2 regions of the Exiguobacterium sp. H66 genome follow, and region 2 is predicted to be linked to the other one. Evidence: riboswitches for the same ligand, from Rfam matches in the RefSeq annotation. Region 2 holds a riboswitch; the other holds the start of a gene.
The links. Region 2 has a riboswitch for S-adenosylmethionine ahead of metK (methionine adenosyltransferase). Riboswitches for the same ligand answer to the same signal wherever they lie in the genome.
Positions count from the first base shown of each region.

Region 1 (4,251 bases), 370 kb from region 2:
TCCATGTCATCGGCGACTTCGAAATGAAACAACGTCTGTAACTCCTGACGTTCTTCACTGACATATAACAGCCCGTCATCGGGACCGACAAACGGAATCTCCCCGACCGTAAACAAGTCTTTCCCCGCAAGAACTTCCTGATGCATCTCCTGTAAAAATTCATGGACTCCCGGTTGATTGCCTAAGTAGGACAAGTCAAACGGATCCTCCACATCGTCAAACGCCGCTCGTTTTTTAATCAAGTTAATGACATCCATCCGGAAACCATCGATGCCTCGGTCGATCCACCATCGCATCATCGCGTAGACAGCTTGACGGACGGCAGGCTGTTCCCAGTTCAAATCAGGTTGTTCTGAAGCAAACGAATGAAAATAGTACTGTTGCCGTCCTTCATCCCATGTCCATGGACTCGGCGCAAAATACGACCGCCAATTGTTTGGTGGTGTTTCTTTTTCCCCGTCATGCCAAATGTACCAATCTGACTTATCATTCGTTTGATCACGGCGCGACTCCTCAAACCAGTGATGTTGATTACTTGTGTGATTGACGACAAGATCGAGAATGATTTTTAAGCCGCGCGCATGCGCCGATTCAATCAGCTGGTCCAAATCTGCCATCGTGCCGGCTTTCTCCATGATGCCGTAATAGTCAGCGATGTCGTAACCGTTGTCGATATCAGGTGATGTATAACAGGGGTTAAGCCAAATGACATCCACCCCGAGTGAGGCGATGTAGTCGAGCTTTTCGATCACGCCCCGCAAGTCCCCCATCCCGTCTCCATTCGAGTCGTTAAAACTCCGCCAGTACACTTGATAAACGACGGCTTCTTTCCACCAGGTCCGATTCATCTTTTCCATCTCCCGTCTAGTAGTCGATCGATTACTTGTCTAGTGTATCAAGAACATCGTCTGAAATTGGAATGTTCTTCTAATTTTTAAGGAATTTTAAAAAACCTCTTTCATTTTGACTGAAAATTCGCTATTCTTGACGACAATACCTGAAGGAGGAACAGAGATGAAACATTTCGCCCCATCGATCGCCATCGATCGCTTGCCCGATCCCGTCTTCGCAGAACTTGCCCAACGGATCGGTTCCGTCAAAGCCGCAGGACACGACGTCATCACCCTTGGTCAAGGAACGCCGGACCAAACGACACCCGTACATATTCTCGATGCTTTAAAACAAGCCATCGATGATGCAAGTAATCTCCAGTACCCCCCGTTTCGCGGACATGATTTCTTAAAACAGGCCGTCGCTAATTTTTATGAATCAGAATTTGGCGTGTCGGTTGATCCGGCGACAGAAGTCGCGATTTTACTCGGAAGTAAGGCCGGCATCGTCGCCCTTCCGCAGACGATCGTCAATCCCGGTGAAGGGGTCATCGTCCCGGACCCTGGTTACCCGGATTACTTATCGGGCGCAGCACTTGCCGGTGCGTATCCGATCACGCTTCCGCTTCTCGCTGAAAATAGCTTTTTGCCTGACTATGATCTCCTCGATTCGCTTGACGTCGAACGAGCCCGGATGTTGTTCCTCAACTATCCGAGTAATCCGACCGGTGCGACAGCGACGGCAGCGGCTTTTGAACAGACGGTCGCGTTCGCTGATGCACATGACATTTGCGTCGTCCATGACTTAGCGTACGGCGGGATCAGTTTCGATGGTCCGACGCGGAGTTTCCTCCAGACGGAAGGCGCTAAGAATGTCGGGATTGAGTTGTTTTCACTCTCTAAACGGTTCAACATGTCCGGCTTCCGGATTGCCTTTGCAATCGGTAATCCGTCCGTCATCGCGAGCATCGAAACATACCAGGAACACCTTTACGTCAGTGCCTTCACACCGATCCAGCATGCAGCGACGGTCGCACTTTCAAGCGATCAGACATGTGTTCGTGAACTGAGTGCCTTGTATGAGACGCGACGTGATGCGTTGTTCGGTGCCTTAAACGAAATCGGCTGGGCAGGACCGGTTCCGGGTGGTTCGTTCTTCGTCTGGCTCCCTGTTCCGTCCGGCTTCACGTCCCAAAGCTTCACCGATCATCTGCTCGACGAAGCGCACGTCGCCGTGACACCGGGTCACTTCTTCGGTACGTATGGTGAAGGCTACGTCCGAATCAGTCTGATTGCCGATGTCGACCGGCTCGTCGAGGCCGTCAAACGAATCGGGACCCTTCAGTTGTTCCAAACCGCCGTTGCCGAATAATTCTGAAAAAACGTTTGACAGATGGGAATCATTTCCGTTAAAGTAAATCCCAACAGCATAGCTACTTATCGAGAGCGACCGAGGGATTAGGCCCAACGACGTCCGGCAACCACCAGTAATGGAACGGTGCCACATCCTACAGAACTTCTTTTGTTCTGAGAGATAAGTTACGAAATTCTACACTTCGTCGCTTTTTTCTGGTTGCTCTCTAACTGGAAAAAAGCGATTTTTTTGTATCGGGAGGGAAACATCATGATTGAGTTCGCACACATCACAAAACAATTTGTCCGTGACCGCACACCGATTTTTGCATTAAACGATGTCAACTTAACGATTGAACAAGGGGAAATCTTCGGCATCATCGGTGAATCCGGCGCCGGAAAAAGTACACTCTTACGGTTGATTAACGGACTCGAGACACCGACGAGCGGTACGGTCATAGTAGACGGAGCCAATCTATCACGTGTCTCCAAAACGTCTCTCCGCAAACTCCGTCTCCGGGTCGGTATGATCTTTCAACACTTTCAACTGATTCAGTCCCGCACCGTTGCCGACAATATCGCGTTCGCCTTAAAGGCTGCCGGTGTCAAACGGCGTGAGTTCCCGAAACGGATTCAAGAATTAACGGCACTCGTCGGACTCGAAGGATTCGAGACGAACTATCCGAGCCAACTCAGTGGTGGACAAAAACAACGCGTCGGCATCGCACGAGCGCTCGCCAACAATCCAAACATCTTACTCTGTGACGAAGCGACATCAGCGCTCGATCCCGTGACGACGCTCCAGATTCTCGATTTACTGAAAGATTTGAACGCCCGGCTCGGTTTGACGATCATCCTCATCACCCACGAAATCGACGTCGTCAAACAAATTTGTCACCGCGTTGCCGTCATGGCGCACGGTGAAGTCGTCGAAGTCGCTTCGACTTACGCCATATTTAGTCAAGCCGAACATCCGGTCACAAAACATTACGTCGATACGGCACTCCAAATCGAGTTACCGGAACGGATTTTACGGACGACACCCGGCAAAGTCATTCGACTTCAGTTCATGGGTGAAAAAACAGGTGAGAGTACCTTATCTGAAGCCATCAAACAATTCGATATCGCAGTCAGCATCCTACATGGGAAGGTCGACTACATTCAGGACGTCGCGTTTGGCGTCTTAATCGTCAGTTTGACGGGACCGACACTGCACGTGAATCGTGCCTTAACCTGGCTCGAGGGACAGTTGCACGCAATCGAGGTGATTCAAGATGTCGCTTGACCGGTTTACGACAATGCTTCCCGACTTAACGAAAGCACTCGGAGAGACGGCCTTCATGGTTGGCATTTCACTCGCCTTCGCCATTATCATCGGAATTCCACTCGGGATTTTATTATTCATCACCGACCGCGGACTCTTTTTCCAAAACGTCTTCATTCGAACGACGTTGGACTTCGCCATCAACATCGTCCGCTCGTTACCATTCATCATCCTACTCGTTGCTTTGATTCCATTGACGCAACTCATCACGAAGACGACGATCGGTCCTGCTGCCGCCTCGGTCAGCTTGAGCGTCGCCGCGATTCCGTTTCTCGCCCGACTCGTCGAAACCTCACTCCGTGAGATTCCGCCCGGTTTGATTGAAGCAGCAGAAGCGTGCGGGGCGAAACCGCTTCGCATCATTATCAGTGTTCTCCTTCCGGAAGCATTGCCCGGAATCATTCAAGGCTTGACGTTGACCTTGATCAGCCTGATCGGATTCTCAGCGATGGCAGGGATCGTCGGTGGCGGCGGAATTGGTGACCTCGCGATCCGGTTCGGTTATTACCGGTACGATAACGTCGTCATGATCATGACGATCGTCGTGCTCGTCGTCATCATTCAAGTCATTCAGGCACTCGGAAACCGGTTCGCACGTGTCGCCGATAAACGATAACTTACAAATAGAGAACGCAAGGGAGAGATTACGATGAAAAAACGCTATGTCTTTTTAGCAACAGGATTATTAGGAGCAAGCATCTTAGCTGGATGCGGTGACAGCAGTGCAAATGAAGAAACGAAGTC
Region 1 covers NZ_JACSMQ010000002.1:430,331-434,581, forward strand. The annotation lists gene KNP88_RS05480 (alpha-glucosidase) at 1-848, opposite strand, end outside; gene KNP88_RS05485 (aminotransferase class I/II-fold pyridoxal phosphate-dependent enzyme) at 1,015-2,202, shown strand; SAM riboswitch class I at 2,265-2,371, shown strand; gene KNP88_RS05490 (methionine ABC transporter ATP-binding protein) at 2,455-3,468, shown strand; gene KNP88_RS05495 (methionine ABC transporter permease) at 3,458-4,123, shown strand; gene KNP88_RS05500 (MetQ/NlpA family ABC transporter substrate-binding protein) at 4,157-4,251, shown strand, end outside.
Region 1: it holds a riboswitch for S-adenosylmethionine, as region 2 does, so the genes downstream of both, KNP88_RS05490 (methionine ABC transporter ATP-binding protein) here and metK (methionine adenosyltransferase) in region 2, are expected to answer to the same signal.

Region 2 (4,251 bases):
ACGTAGACTTCAATCGGGGAAGCACCTTGGTGTTCAAGTTCACGAATCAACTTTCGTCCAATCCCATTTTGTTGATATTTCGGTAGTACATACAAGCGAACGATTTCCCACGTGCCGTCAACATCGATCGCATGGATGAAACCGACGATTTCTTCCTCGATAATGGCGACATTGAAATATTCTCCCCGCGCTTCCTCCGCCGTCCGAATTGCTCGAACGACTTTTTCTTGCGGATACGCCTCTTGTACGAAATGGGCTTTCGAGCTTTCCGAATAAATCTCTTCGTACGTATCCATCCAAGAGGTAATGGCAATATCATGAATGCGTGCCGCATCAGTAGGAATTGCTTCGCGTATCTCCATATCGGACTCCCCCTTTTTTCCGTTTACCGGTACATGTTCTTTTACCCTTTTCTAGAAAAATCATTCGTTTCCCTGCAAAGTTCGAGACAAACAAAAAAAGTTCAGAAACAAACTCATGCGAGTCTGCTTCTGAACTGAAAATTAAGCGAATCGTTTCGCTTGTTCTTCAAGAATTGCTGCTTTATCTGTTTGCTCCCATGGTAATTCGATATCTGTACGACCGAAATGACCATAAGCTGCTGTCTGACGATAAATCGGACGGCGGAGATCAAGCATGTTGATGATCCCTGCTGGGCGAAGATCGAAGTTTTCAGCAACGAGTTCGACGAGTTGTGCTTCTGGAAGTTTACCTGTTCCAAACGTATCAACTGCAATCGATACTGGGTGCGCGACACCAATCGCGTACGCAAGTTGAACTTCTGCTTTATCTGCAAGACCAGCAGCTACGAGGTTTTTCGCGACGTAACGTGCTGCATATGCTGCAGAACGGTCAACTTTTGTTGGATCTTTACCAGAGAATGCGCCGCCGCCATGACGTGCATATCCACCATACGTATCAACGATGATTTTACGTCCAGTTAATCCTGCATCACCTTGTGGTCCACCGATTACGAAGCGGCCTGTCGGGTTAATGAAGAACTTTGTTTCCGCATCGATGTATTCTGATGGAATCACAGGTGCGATGACATGCTCTTTCAGGTCTGCTTGGATTTGCTCAAGCGTCACTTCTTCTGCATGTTGTGTTGAGATGACGATTGTATCGACACGAACCGGTTCGTTATTCTCATTGTATTCTACAGTTACTTGCGTCTTACCATCCGGACGGAGGTAGTCAAGTTGTCCAGTTTTACGGACTTCTGCGAGACGACGAGCAAGTTTGTGTGAAAGTGAAATCGGAAGTGGCATCAATTCAGGCGTTTCTTTCGTTGCATAACCGAACATGAGACCTTGGTCCCCTGCACCGATTGCATCGATTTCTTCATCTGACATGCTACCTTCGCGTGCTTCAAGCGCTTGGTCAACACCGAGAGCGATATCTGCTGATTGCTCATCGATTGAAGTCAATACAGCACAAGTGTCTGCATCGAAACCATATTTAGCGCGTGTATAGCCAATCTCACGAATTGTTTCGCGAACGACTTTCGGGATATCGACATAAGTCGATGTCGTGATTTCACCTGCGACGAGGACAAGTCCTGTCGTGACAGATGTTTCAGCAGCGACACGAGCATTCGGATCGGCTGCGAGGATTGCATCTAAGATAGAATCCGAGATTTGGTCACAGATTTTATCCGGGTGACCTTCAGTAACTGACTCCGACGTAAATAGCCGGCGATTAAGGTTTGTCATGTTTGACCCTCCCAAAAAAGAATTTGACGGTGTACTCATTTCCCCTAGTTGAGTGGGACGGTAAAATGAAAAAAACCTCTCCATGTCCAAAAAATGGTCAGGGAAAGGTTGTGCGTTCTTCCTTTACCCTCTTATCGTTCGAAGTGTTTACTTCGCTTCAGGAGAGCACCTTTTCCTTCATTAATAGAATTCTTAATGTAGGACGGTTGCCGGGTTTCTTCGGGCCTTGTTCCCTCCACCTGCTCAGAATAAGAGTATCCGTTACGAATTACATGATATAAAGTTGTGACCACTCTGTCAAGCTACGTTTTAATTTCTAGTCGAAACTTTCCCGAAGAGATGTTAAACTGTTAATGCTGAAAGCGTTTCCAGAAAAATAGAAATCAGCGCTAAAAAAGGATTGCTCATCCTTTAGTATGTCATATATAATAAATGTGTCATACTAAATGCCAGAGCTAAACCAACGTAGGGGAAAGGTGGGGTCAGGATGCCGATGACGGTCCTGAATATCGAAGAGCTACTCAAGAAGGAGCATGTGTTCAAACAACTATCTGTTGCTGAGCTAGTCGAACATGCAATTCGTAACGAAGAAGGGGTTCTTGCTGAAAATGGCGCTCTGTCTGTAGAAACGGGGAAATTTACAGGTCGTTCACCTAAAGACAAGTTCATTGTTCGCGATCAGTCATGCGAGTCACATATCGATTGGGGCCATGTCAATCAACCGATGGAAGCAGACAACTTCGAGCAACTTTTACAAAAAGTTCTTCGCTACATGAATGAAGCAGATCAGCTCTACTACACAGAAGCTGCTGCTGGTGCAGACACTCATTTTACCCTTCCGGTTCGGATCGTGACACAATATGCTTGGCATAATTTGTTTGCAAAACAACTATTTTTGCGTGAATATCCGACAGAAGCTGCTTTTGAGCCTTTCACGGTTATTTATGCGCCTCACTTCAAAGCAGATCCGAAAGTCGATGGAACGAATTCCGAAACGTTCATCGCCATGTCATTCGAACATCGGATTGTCTTAATCGGTGGAACGGAATATGCGGGCGAAATCAAAAAATCGATTTTCTCTGTCATGAACTACCTTTTACCTCAACGAGACGTCTTATCGATGCATTGCTCGGCTAACGTCGGTCATGAGGGTGACGTCGCTTTATTCTTCGGATTATCCGGTACTGGTAAGACCACACTGTCTGCTGACGACAGTCGTCAATTGATTGGTGACGATGAGCACGGGTGGTCCAACGACGGCGTCTTCAATATCGAAGGTGGCTGTTACGCAAAAACGGTCAACCTATCGCGCGAAAAAGAACCACAAATCTTTGATGCGATTCGTTTTGGCACTGTCCTCGAAAACGTCGTCCTCGATGATGCACGAATTCCTGACTATGATGATACGTCGAAAACGGAAAACACACGGGCCGCTTATCCGATTACAGCGATTGATAATATTGCAGTACCATCACGCGCCGGACATCCGAAAACGATTGTCTTTTTAACAGCTGATGCTTACGGCGTCCTGCCGCCAATCAGTAAGTTGACGAAGGAGCAAGCGATGTATCACTTCTTATCCGGGTATACATCGAAGTTAGCCGGGACAGAGCGTGGCGTAACAGAACCGGAAGCGACATTCTCGACATGCTTCGGTTCGCCTTTCTTACCGCTCATTCCTGAAAAATATGCAACGATGCTCGGTGAGCTCATCGACCGGCACGGTGTCACGGTCTACCTCGTCAATACAGGCTGGACGGGTGGCGCATATGGGACGGGAAGTCGGATGAAGCTTTCCTATACACGGACGATGGTCAATGCAGCTGTCAACGGCACGCTCGCTGATATCCCGACGGAAGAGCATCCGATTTTCGGGCTACACATGCCGCTCGAAGTCCCTGGTGTCCCAAGCGACTTGCTCAATCCTGTCAAAGTTTGGTCGGATGCTGATGCGTATGAACAACAAGCACGGGCTTTGGCAACTAAATTCAAACAAAATTTCACACGGTTCGACAGTGCAACTACTGAAATCAAATCAGCAGGGCCACGTGTTTAATTAAATTAAGATAATTAAAAGGCACCAGACACTGTATGTTCAGTGAGCTGGTGCCTTTTAACGTCCATCAGACGATTGAATCTTCTTCATCCGGTTGCAGATGAAGTTCTTTTTTAGTCAACCAATCTTGACTCTCTTTTAATAGTGCATAGGCACGCTGTTTTGAAATACCAAAACGATGGGTTAGTTTTTCAAACTGTTCAAATTCACCACGGTCGGCACTAATCGCGAGCAATAAACAATCACGAAACGGGTGATCTTTTCCTTGTAACACGATTTTCAACGTCGACTCGATTGGTAATTGATCAATGATTTCATCAATATCGACTGACAGTAATGCATCGATATGCGAGAGTAAGCCAATCATGTAGGCACTTTCCGGACGTAACGTCTTTGTTTCAAGTGCAAATAACTCGCATAGCTTGGCACAATGCAGTGAAGAACGTAACAACTCGTCTGACCACTTGTACGGACTCGCAAGTC
Region 2 covers NZ_JACSMQ010000002.1:58,926-63,176, forward strand. The annotation lists gene KNP88_RS03625 (GNAT family N-acetyltransferase) at 1-362, opposite strand, end outside; gene metK (methionine adenosyltransferase) at 504-1,712, opposite strand; SAM riboswitch class I at 1,841-1,967, opposite strand; gene pckA (phosphoenolpyruvate carboxykinase (ATP)) at 2,200-3,768, shown strand; gene KNP88_RS03640 (EAL and HDOD domain-containing protein) at 3,836-4,251, opposite strand, start outside.